One region of the Oceanobacter sp. 4_MG-2023 genome, then DNA from elsewhere that is predicted to be linked to it. Evidence: riboswitches for the same ligand, from Rfam matches in the RefSeq annotation. Region 1 holds a riboswitch; the other holds the start of a gene.
The links. Region 1 has a riboswitch for cobalamin ahead of Q8W24_RS11970 (TonB-dependent receptor). Riboswitches for the same ligand answer to the same signal wherever they lie in the genome.
Positions count from the first base shown of each region.

Region 1 (6,133 bases):
CAACTGTAATGGGCGTGCAGCCGACAGGGAGTTGGTGGCTTCAGTACGCAGGATATAATCCTGATACTGAGGAATCGCCACAGCGGCCAAAATACCGATGATCGCAATTACGATCATCAATTCAATCAGGGTAAAACCTTTTTGCATCGTTTTCATGGAAGTCTCCACTCTCAAAATTTTAGGGTTGTGCAATATTACACGTGTTATGCGATGACTATTATGAGGGGTTTTGCCATGGGAAACATCCCAAAACATCCCAACACTTCGTTGTCGAAGCACTTGGTGAGTTCGGGAAATTGAAGAGGGGGTCTTCCCGGACTCAAGCCACTGGCTTCTGTGCGTCTATCACTGGATACGCATACATAGAATATCAAGCTAATATCGTGCCAAGTATATTTTGGCTAAAATAAACAGGTTTATGTGACCTGGTTCGCTAAACCATCGGTGGGCGTTGATTGAATCGCCTGCCTTGCAGAAAAACGGGGTATCCAGTTGAGTACAATGTGACAAATATTGTCACTCGGGTATGTGGTTGTCAGATATATCTGGCCATATTGGCGGTAGTGACTTTTGTGGTCTTGATGTGTGGGCCTGATGGATACCGTCAAAGGATACGGACAGGGCCGGTTTGGGCACGGACGGAGCAGGTCACCAGGGAGAAAAGGGTGCAGATAGCAGGCACGGATGGATATGGCTGGGGTTTTGGGGGTTTTGGGGGTTTTGGAGAGTGGGGGATGTGGGGGATGTGGGGTACGGGCAGCGCCGGCCCCCACGGCTCAGACAAAAGGTATTACTCGGACACTTCATCCGTCAGGAAAGTGATTGAGGCAGGCACCAGATCGAGGTTGATAAAGTCACCGTTGACACTGTTGGTGTCGGTATCCAGCACCAGCAGGCCAGGCTGGGTAGCGTTGGTGATACCGACCCACAGGCGCTGGTTTTCATCCAGGGTGATATCGCCGAGGGTATAGCTGTCTTCCGGGTCGCTGACGTTGCTGGCCATCAGGCTGTTGATATCAATGGTAACCGGGTCGCTGCTGCTGTTGGGGCTGATTTCATACAGGTAGCTGGCAACAGTGCTCCATCCGGCTTCAACATTGATATTGACGTAGGCCTTGTCTTCGCTGACAACGGTGATGTCTTTGACATGGTAGTACTGTGCCGGTGAGGCGCTGGTGTCGTTCAAATCGGCGAAGGTGGTGCCATCGATGATATTGCTGATCGCATAGGTGGTGGTATCGATGACATCGACGCCGCCGCTATTGTCGTCGTAGTCACCACGGGCAGCGATATACAGCTGGCCATTAAGCAGTTCCATGCTGGTGGGGTTGGTCACGGTCAGAGGAATGCCTTTCAGGCCATCGGTGCTGGTGTCGGTATCAATTTCAATAAGGGTGTCGAGGTCGTACACCACGACGTAGGCGGTGTTGTTGCCGTCATAGCCATAACGCTGGGTCAGAACAAACAGTTGGTTGTTGTCGATGGCGGCATCGACCATCCCCGGTGTGGTGCTGTAACCGCTGACGCTGTAATCGGACAAGTCGATGGTATCGACCTTGAAGTCGTCTTCGCTGCTGGCGGTGGTGTCGACTTTCCAGGCTGTTTCCGCGCCGTAGCGCATCAGCCAGCCGTATTGGTCGTCCTGATGTACCAGGGTATAGACGTTGGCGCTGCTGTCGCCATCATCATTGGTGGTGTAGGTCCATTCCGGGCTGCTGAGGCTGGCGGTGGCGTCGTAGCGGCTGATGGTATCGACGTAATATTGGCCAATCCGGTATAGCCAGTTGGCTTCGCTGGTGATGGTGTAGTTGGTGTTGGTGTCGCTGAATAATTGTTGCTGGACGCTGCGGTCGCCGGTGATATTGCCGATGGCAACATGGCCACTGCTGTAGTCGGCAGCGGTGGTTTGTACCGCATAGGCTCCTTCTGCAATGGGTTGGGCGTCGTCGTCGTCACCGGCGCAGCCACTCAGTATCAGGGTCGCAGAGAGAAGCAGTCCGGCGGTGCTGAACGGGGACAAACAGGTGCGGGATAATGTTGTTGGGTGATCAGGCAGACGGTTAGGCATAACAAAATTCCTTGGGTGTCGTTTGGCAAACTTGTTGGTTGCTGGTGATATGAATATTCAAAGCGAGTAGCTCAGGTACAGTGTCCATTCCCGGCCACGAGCCGGGCGCCCACTGAAGTCGTTAAAACTGTGATTAAACAGGTTGTTAATCCGCAGGCCAGCGTGGGTCGGCAGTAGTGACGGTCTGGATGGCACTGGCCATTGGTAGCCGTAATGGATGTTCCAGAGGCGACGTTGATCCCCGGGTACGCTGTTGTAGCGGTCGAGGTAGAGGTCGTCAGCCAGCTCGGCATGGAGATCGATACTGTGGTGCCGGGTGGTCATGGAGGATTGCCAGAGTAATCCGGCAATCAGCCGCAGGTGATAGATGCCGGGCAAGTATTTGTTATCAAAGCCAACGATATCGCTGCTGCTCTGGCTTTGGTAATGGCTGCCTGCCAGCTGCAATTGCCACATCCCCAGGCTCTCTGTTGCGGGTGCTGCGGTCACAGGGCGGTTGAGCTGACTGTGCAGCTGCCATTCCAGCCCGGCCATGGTGGCATCACTGGTATTTTCATAGCGACCAGCCCCGGTTGAGGGGTCATACACGGCGACGATGGCGTTTTCCAGTTGGCGGTGGAACAGGTTGAGGCTGAGCTGCTGGGGGCGTTGTTGCCAGTCTCCGCTCCAGCTGATGTTTAACGACAGTGTTTGGCTTTGCTCTGGTTGAAGGTCGTCGTTGCCCCGGGTCAGGCCGCGGTTGCCGAAGCGTTCATACAAACTGGGTATTCTGAGTGCCTGTTTCCAGCTTAGTTGCAGCTGGCCGTTGCCGGTATCGCTGAGCCAGTATTGTTTCAGGCTGACCAACCCGGAGGTCCAGGACTGCTGCTGATGGGTGTTGTCGCTGTCGCTGCTATCGGTAGCGCTGGTTTGCAACAGGCTGTTTTGCTGGTGGTGGCTGCTACTGAGACTGAACTGGCGTGTACTGTCGCTGTTTTGCCATTGTGCCCGACCACTCAGTTGTACTTGCCGCAGCCAGGAATATTGGTCGCAGCGGCTGCTGAGGGAGTCACAATCACCGCTGTCGCTGTCAATCAGGTAGCGGCTGCGATAGCTCTGCTGGCTTATCTTGATACTGCTGCCCAAATCCCAGGCGTGCCATTGTACCTGGCTGCCAAGTTTGGCCTCGCTGTGTTGGTAGCGATAACGGTTGTTGCTGTCGACATAACCGAATACTGCGGTTGGATCGTAAAATGCCTGACGGTTCAGCGAGTGCCAGAGTTGCCAGTGCTGACGAAAATCTTGTCCCCAGTTGCCCGACAGTTGTACGCCCAGTTGCTTGCTGTCCAGTCGGGAGCGGTTACTCGAGGAGTTGCGATAATACTGTGGCAGTTGTTTGGATTCATCTTGCCAGTACAGGCTGGCAAACAGGCCGGGTTGCTGATGTTTCAGTGTCAGGCGGTCGCGACGATAGGCGGCATTGTTGAGTGCTTGTTGTTGTCCGGCTGGTTGGCTGGTGTCTTCCGGGCTGCTCACCGGGTAGCGGTAATTGTTGTCGCTTTGTTGGTGGTCGATCAATAAATCTGTAGTGCTGTGAGGCTGAGTCCGTAACGGTTGTTGCAGATTCAGGGTCGCCGTACCGTAGCTGCCAGCCGCGGCGGATAGTTGGGTGGGCCTGCTGCTGGTATTGGATGGGCTGCGACGGGTCACGATGTTGATGGTACCGCCGATCGCTTCATCACTGATCAGGCCATTGTCGTCGGCATCGCTGCCGCTGGTCAGGACATCGACTCGCTCAATGGAAGCCAGCGGGATGGCATTAAGATCGTACTGGCCGTATTGACCTGTGGTTACGTCAACGCCATCGATCAGTAAGCGGGTTTGTTTGGCATCAGCTCCTTGCATGGAAATCAGTACCGGGTCGCCCAGCCCCCCCAGGGATTGCACCTGCAGGCCGTTGATACGGCTTAGAAATTCCCCCAGGTTCTGATAACCAGCCGCCAGGGCTTGCTGATCGTAGAGTCGGTAGCTGGTGTCTGCGGCGGGTTCTTGATGGCCATAGACAACCAGCTCATCATCGGCGACCGGCGTATCGTCTGTATCATCGTTGTGTGCCGGGGTTACCGAATCGGCAAAACTGGCAGGCGCGGACAATAACAGGCTCAACATCAGGCTCGACAGCAATGATGGTGTCCTTGCCTGTTGGAGGTGGCAAGACAACGGCTTGCGAAAGGCATAACACCAGAAGGGCAAACGTAATGTCATGGAAGTCCTGAGTACCGGGTCAGAATATAACGGCAAGAGCAGGGGGAGCAGACCAGGCAAGCAATCATTGCTTCCGAAGATGGCGGAAGACATCGCCGGGGCGGCGATTGGCGATTGGCACAAATCCCTCCCGCTGCCCTCCGCAACGTCGGTTGATAAAAACAGGCCGGTATCCGGGCTGACGACCTGAGCAGATGCTGCTCGTTCATAACGCCTTCCCACCGGTGCCTGCTGGCTGGCTCGGCAGTGGCTGGTGTCCTGTATGGGCAGGAACCTGTTATTGAATGGGTCGATCACCGTTGCGGGGGCAGCGCCGGTTTATGTTTTTACATCACCGGTCTTCCCGTTTAACCCGAGGCTGAATGATTCAGCCCATGGGCACCTGATTCTGGGCGCAGAGTAGCGGTGGTAATAGCAGGCGTCAAGAATTGCAAAGTAAAATCGTCGAGTCCGGCGCCGTCTGTGGCTGTGGTTTGCCTGTAAGCAGGGAAGGGCGTCCCTAGGTGGGGAGGCCGCTGCGGATATTAAGCTGATCCATTAATGCCCGGGTTAAGGGCAAATCGATTTTTGCCGCGCTGGCCTGGGCCAAGAGATAGCCACAAATATGATCCAGCTCGGTTGGGCGGTTGGCCAGTACGTCTTGCAGGCTGGATGAGCGGTTATCCGCCGTCGATAGGGCAATCTGTGTTACCCGCTCTGGCAGTTGATCTGGTAATGGCCAGCCTTGATGTTGATACAGCTGTTCTATTTCGATGGCCAACGAGTGTAACGGCGCACGGTATTCAGGGTTGCTGATTAATGCGCCATTGAGGCAGCGGTAGCAGGCGGTCAGGGGATTGATCACTGCGTTAATTGCCAGCTTTTGTCGTTGCCGTGTAAGAATATCCGAGACAACCTGGGTATGAGGCAAGTGGCTGGTGATCTGTCGCGGTAATCCATTTGCCTGTGCCGAAGGCAGACCAATCCAGACATCACCCAGTCCGGCATATATGACGCTGTTGTTTTCCAGGCGGTAAGCGCCGTCGGTGGAGATGCCGTGCCAGAGCTCGCAGCTCTGCCCTTGTTCTTTGAGCCAGTGAGCGACTTGTTCATGCTGGCCCATACCGTTTTGTAGCAGCAAAATGCGGTCAACCTGATGCAGTTTGCTGGCATAAGGTAACAGGGCATCCAGGGTGTCACCGGCTTTGGTGGTGATCATCAGCCAGTCCAGCCGCTGATGGTTCCATGGTGGCAGTGACAGGGTCAGGGTCTCTGGCCATTCAGGATGACTCGCACGAATATCTGGCCCGTATTGCAGGGTACGTTCCAACGGCGGGGTGGCCATTGTCGGGGATTGTGGTGAGCGGCCAAGCACATAAAGACGGTGCTGACGCCAGTAGCTGGCCATGACGGTGCCAATGGCACCCAGGCCAAGCAGGCCGATGGATAATGTCATGGCAGGATTATAAGTCGCTTGATGAGCTGGAGCCAGAGCGGGCGGATGACTTTTGCTTTTCAGTGCTGACAGAGGTATACAGTCCGGCTTATTGCCATGCTTATGACTGTATATATTTATTGACAGGTTATTGACAGGAGAAGCCCAATGCCATCGTTTGATGTCGTTTCCGAAGTGGATAAACACGAAGCCCAGAATGCCGTTGATCAGGCCAATCGGGAATTGTCCACTCGGTTTGATTTTAAAGGGGTTAATGCCAGCTTTGAGTTAAAAGATTTTGCTGTCACCTTGACGGCTAATGAGGAATTCCAGATCGAGCAGATGAAACCCATGCTGGAAAGCTCTTTGATCAAGCGCAAGATCAAGGTCAGTTGTCTGGAATATGG
Region 1 is NZ_JAUYVV010000016.1:36,169-42,301, reverse strand. It holds gene Q8W24_RS11980 (pilin) at 1-156, opposite strand, end outside; gene Q8W24_RS11975 (hypothetical protein) at 791-2,068, opposite strand; gene Q8W24_RS11970 (TonB-dependent receptor) at 2,126-4,312, opposite strand; cobalamin riboswitch at 4,459-4,713, opposite strand; gene Q8W24_RS11965 (ketopantoate reductase family protein) at 4,812-5,747, opposite strand; gene Q8W24_RS11960 (YajQ family cyclic di-GMP-binding protein) at 5,895-6,133, shown strand, end outside.

Region 2 (6,133 bases), on a different contig from region 1:
CTCGTCGCCGCCATCCAGTTGTTGGATCTGGGCCAGTTGGGCGGCCAGTACTTCCAACGCCCCCAACGCCCCCGGAGGTTTGGTTTTCTGATCAATCCGTTGTTGTATCTGCGCCTGACCAGCCTGTCCGAGTGCTGGAATATCAAAAGAAACCGTATGCATAAATAAACGAAACTCCAGTCAGCTCTGATCAGGCCAGCCGCTGACGCATAACCAACAGAAAAAAGACGCTGCCCAAAGCAGAGGTAATAATACCGATGGGAATTTCTTGGCTGGCAACTGCCGAACGGGCAATCACATCCACCCAAACCAGAAAGGTACTGCCGAGCAACAAACAGCCTGCGATCAGCGTTCGGGTCGTAACGCCCAGCCAGCGTCGCACAATATGGGGAATCATCAGGCCAACAAAACCGATACCACCACAATACGCCACGACTGCAGCGGTCAAGGCAGCACAGATCACCAGTGCCAGCGCCCGTAGGCGTACGGCATCCACTCCCAGCGTGCGAGCGTTGTCATCCCCCAGCAACATGGCATCAAAATGACGCCCAAGCAGCAGCAGTACACCACTGCTGACCAACACCACAGGGAACAACAGCCATAATTGACTGCTTTCAACCCGCCCCAGGCTGCCCATCAGCCAGAACAGCACCTTGTTGGCAGCAAAAGGCTCACCGATAAACAGAATAAAATGGGTGAGTGAACCCAGCATCAACGAAATCGCCACCCCGCCCAACAACAACTGCTCGGAACTGCGGGCGAACGAAGTAATAGCCAGAACCTGAACCAGCATCACCGCAAACAAGGCACCACCAAACGCGGCCAACGGCAAGGCCGTGCCGACCGGCAACCAACCCAGCAGCCAGGCCAGCAACGGCTGCTGTGACAGCATCGTACCCATCAACACGGTGACCACACTGGCCCCCAAGCCGGCACCGGCGACTACACCAAACAGATAAGGATCGGCAAGGCCGTTACGGGTTACGTTCTGTAATGAGGCACCGGCAATGGCCAATCCAGCACCAACCAATATGCCTGCAGCAACCCGCGGCAACCGCAGGTCAGTAAAGATCAATTGGTCCAGAGGATCGACCGGCAAACCGGCGAGACAACGCCAAACGGTATTAAAAGGCAGGTCGGCAGACCCAAAAAACAACGCCGCCAACGGCGACAACAACGCCACCGCGATCAGGATTATCCAGCGATATCTCATATGGCTTGATCCTGCTCCGTCGGTGCGACGGTCTGAGCCATCGGTGCTGGTGGTGAAAAATCGACCCGCAACGCTCCGGCATCGTGACGTACCGCACAAGGCAAACGAAATACCTGCTGCAAACGCTCAGGCTCCAATACCTGCGACGGTGTGCCATAAGCCACTTGTTCGCCATGATCCAATAACAACAACTGGTCGCAGTAATGTGCCGACAGATTAAGATCGTGCAAACTCATCACCACGGTCAGGCCGTTATCCCGAGCCAATTGCCCCAGCAAAGCCAGCACATCGTGCTGGTAATACACATCCAGATGATTGACCGGTTCATCGAGCACAATCAGTTCTGCCCGTTGCACCAGTGCCCGGGCAATCAAGCCGCGCTGCTGTTCACCACCAGACAAAGAGGCAAACACCTGATCGGCTTTTGTCGCCAGACCAACACGATCTAACGCTTGTTCGATACATTGGTCGTCCTCCTGGGTCTGTCGCCCCAACCAGGACTGATGCGGCAATAATCCCATGCGTACCATTTGCCGCAGGCTGAGCGCAAACACCGTATCATTAAGCTGATGCACAACAGCAATCCGCCGCGCCCGTTGACTCAAGCGGTAATCCGCGACCAATTGGTCACGCCAGCACACAGTACCGGCGCCAGACAACTGACCGGACAACGCCAGCAGCAAACTGGTTTTGCCCGCCCCGTTAGGGCCCAGCACGCCCAGTACCGAGCCACGCTTTAACGCAAAAGAGATCTGTTTCAGAATCGGCTGTTGATCAATCGTGAGCACCAGCTTATTGACCGCCAGACCGGAACAACCAACCATGGAGATATCCGACAAAAGTAAGCCGTACGAAGCAAGACCATCAACACCGTGCCGACATGTGCATCCACAGGGAAAGGAGATGGTTCGTGTCTTCCCGCACGAACAAAATTCAAGAGACTGAATCATTCATTCACCCGTGCACGACGTTAGTCGAGACAGGGCAGAGAACCATTCCAGGGAGGTATCTGACTTTTCCTGGCCCATCACGGCCACAGAATTACAGTTGCGGGTACAGTTCCGGACTCACACCGGATTCCCAATTACGTTAAGCCGCCAGAGCAGCCCAACACCTGTTTGATAGCGCCGGACTATATCAGCAAAGCAAAAACCATACGATAGCGAATCGATTCAGGGGTTCAGCCAGTTACCATCCACTTGCAGCATCACCTGTCATCACCTGCCACAGCGTTACCGCTCATTATGGCGATGCGCGTCACATCGCCTCACAGCAGTCAACACTGACATTTCATGACGCAACCGGTCATCCCGCCTTGCTTCGCCACAAACAGTCCGCGCCAATCACGGCAGGATTTCCCTGCCTTCTCAGTACAGCAACAGAAAACACCCACATCGAGACAACACCAACCAAAAAGGCGTCTTATTCTTATTATAATTCTTACTCTGTTAATTTCGATGCTGTATAAAACAGCCGGAAAAACCTGAAAATATGACAAAAACATATAAAAATTATTAAGTTTTAATTAAAAAACAAACAGTTGAAGCTTCTTTACAGCTACTGGTAGCAGAAAAATACCACATCACCCAAAGATAATTACAAAATCAGACCCAGCACTCATTTCGTGCAAAATTAAGCCGACTGGTGAATAATTCCACTATCCTTGTAAGCAGCAAAGGTTCTTTTGGGCATCGATACATCGCCGCTGGCAAGGTGGTTTCTGACAAGAAATCCATTGCCCAACAAGAGACACAACAAGTATCAAAATACAGTAAAGATATGTAAAACAAGGCATTACATCCATCCTGAGAAACAACAGGGATATTCCAGCGTCTCAGGTGCATGTAACAATCCAGGCCTACTCATCCTGATGTAAAGTGATATTTTGCACCAGGGTCGGTCATGTAATAGACAAAAAATCAGACCTATACCGCCATGTTGCGATAGAAGGCAGGCCACAAAAAAAGTTAACGTTCGAAATGACCTCAGATGAAATCATTCATTGACTCAGGCCTTCGATAAGATCATTTTTTGCTGCATTGTAGAGCAATCAAACCACCTGACTGTTATTTCTCCAGGTTGGCAAACGCCAGCCCTCCTGGTAGTCAAGACCAAACGGCACATGAAGAGAATTCGCGGAGGAATTCAAATGCTTCTGATCTTCATTGTTGTGTTGATCTGGTTTTTCTGGATCAAACGACCTAAAAAGAACAACTACACCGCTAACAGAGCCAATAGTGTTGTGGCTATAACAGGCAGTCTGATCATGCTTAGCCAGAGGATGATGAAAGATCATCTGATGCTTGGCGCAGGGGTGAGTACTCGTTCGGCCCACAGCCAGCGCGATGTGAGCGTCATGCTGTTTAACCAGCGCCTGGAACAACTGAAAAAAGAAGATCACGACGAAGCGATGCAGAAGCTGTTGGCCAACACGCAGGCCATTTGGGATATCCACCAACCCCAGATTCTGGCACAGCCAGACCTCAATCTGGTTGGCAACCTGATGCAAGATAATGACCGCTTGCTCGCCCTCTGTGATGATATTGCCCGCAGCAAGGCAGAACATGAAGGCGATAACATCGCCAAAATGGCCTACCTCGCAGGCAGACAGCGTATGCTATCCCAGCGAATTGCCAGAAACTGTGTGGCTATTTACTGGGGCTATGACAACGACTGGATCCATTACGATCTCGACGCCACCATTGCGCTGTTTGATCACACCCTGCGTGAGTTGATGCATTCCCGTCTGACCACGCCACAACTGGCGGCATCGCTGGAAGCCGCTGCATCCTTCTGGATGGCATCCAAAGCGACGTTCAAACTGTTTCAGGACAGTGCCGACAAGCGTAAGGATGTGCCACATATTCAGGAAGTGACTGAAACATTACTGGTAAAGCTGGATAAGATCACCAGCCAGTATGAAGCGATTATTGTTGGGGAAGAACGCCCGGACCAGTCCTGAGCCAGCCGTTCTGAAGCCTCCATCGCGGCTCAGACCCGCATAAAAAAGCGGATAAGGGTTTCTCCCTTATCCGCTTTTTTAGTTAGCCATCATACCAGCCGAGTACCTTATTCAGCGGGACTGGGCAAGCTCTTCTGCTCTCAGCTCACGCCGGAGTATTTTACCAACATTGGTTTTTGGTAATTCAGTACGGAATTCCACATATTTAGGTACCTTGTAATTGGTCAGACGCTCTTTGCACCAGTGGCGCAAATCCGCCTCACTGAGTTCAGACTTCACCACAACAAAGACCTTGACGGCTTCTGAGCTTTTCAGATCCGGCACACCAATAGCAGCCACTTCCATCACCTCGGGGTGATCGGCAATAACATCTTCAACCTCGTTCGGATACACATTAAAGCCGGAGACAATAATCATGTCTTTCTTGCGATCCACAATACGCATATAGCCATCATCCTGGATCACGGCAATATCCCCAGTGCGCAGCCATTCGCGGGCAGGCAAACCATCAGTCCCTGGCAAAAATGCCTCATCGGTCGCCACTTCCCGTTTCCAGTAGCCTTTCATGACCTGTGGCCCTTTAACGCACAACTCGCCCCGTTCTCCCAACGGCAACTCATGGCCATCATCATCCACGGTGATGCAGAGGGTACTCGACACCGGCATACCAATACTGCCCAGCTGGATATGTCCTGGCGGATTAAACGACACTACCGGTGACGTTTCTGTCATGCCGTAACCCTCGGCAATATCATTACCGGTGACTTTTTTCCATTGTTCGGCAGCGGTTGTGGTCAACGCCATGCCACCGGAGATCGTCAATTTAAGGCCAGAAAAATCCAGTTGCCGGAATTTTTCCTGATTACACATGGCCACAAACAGGGTATTCAAGCCCACAAACGCTGAAAACCGGTGCTGCTGCAGGGTTTTGACAAACCCTGGAATATCTCTGGGGTTAGGAATCAGCAAAGAACAGTTCCCGGTTTCAAGCAGCACCATACAATGCACCGTAAAGGCGTAAATATGGTACAGCGGTAGCGGTGCTACCACCCTCTCCACCCCTTCATCCAATGCCATCACAAACAAGCCATGACACTGCAACATATTGGCGATCAGGTTTCGGTGCGTCAGCATCGCACCTTTGGCCACCCCGGTGGTACCGCCGGTGTATTGCAGCACCGCCACATCATTGCCGGCAGACGGATACGGCTGACAAGGGCGCTTTGCACCTTTCGCCAGGGCCGCCCGCAATGTCACCGCACCGGGCAAATGATAGTCCGGCACCTGTTTCTTGACGTACTTCACCATGCCATTGATCAGCATCCGTTTTAACCCTGGATGCAAATCGGCCACCTCCGTGACAATAACGTGCTGGATCCCCGTATCACTGAGTATCTTTTCGGCCTTGTCGGCCATATTAGCCAGCACCACCAGCGCCTTGGCTCCAGAGTCGTTGAACTGGTGCTCCATTTCCCGCTCGGTGTAGAGTGGATTGGTGTTCACAACCACCAGCCCTGCCCGCATGGCACCAAAAACCACAATGGGGTACTGCAAAATATTTGGCAATTGAATGGCAATACGTTCACCAGGCTGCAAACCCAGCTCATGCTGCAGATAGCTGGCAAATTGTGCACTCAATACATCCAAGTCCTGGTAGCTCAGCGTATGTCCCAGGCACATAAAAGCAGGACGATCAGCAAATTTTTTCACAAAGCGATCAAACAGCTCGATGACTGAATTGTATTTATCGGCATCAATCGTGCCTGGATAATTTTCCGGATAGCGTTCCTGGAAGAACTGCTCGTTCATACCGCCCCCTTACACCCCAACATTGGTTATTCTTATACGTCGTTGTCTGCTCGTTTATTTCGCGATAACGCTCAGAATGCGGAGCGCGTCATAAACAATTAGTGAGTCAGAATCTGGAATTGTAACCATCTTTTGAATTTCAGGCAAAA
Region 2 is NZ_JAUYVV010000013.1:72,468-78,600, forward strand. It holds gene cobT (nicotinate-nucleotide--dimethylbenzimidazole phosphoribosyltransferase) at 1-162, opposite strand, end outside; gene Q8W24_RS10825 (iron ABC transporter permease) at 191-1,213, opposite strand; gene Q8W24_RS10830 (ABC transporter ATP-binding protein) at 1,210-2,037, opposite strand; cobalamin riboswitch at 2,196-2,346, opposite strand; gene Q8W24_RS10835 (type IV pili methyl-accepting chemotaxis transducer N-terminal domain-containing protein) at 3,363-4,175, shown strand; gene Q8W24_RS10840 (AMP-binding protein) at 4,287-5,984, opposite strand.
Region 2: linked by a shared signal. The riboswitch ahead of Q8W24_RS10830 (ABC transporter ATP-binding protein) and the one ahead of Q8W24_RS11970 (TonB-dependent receptor) in region 1 are both predicted to bind cobalamin.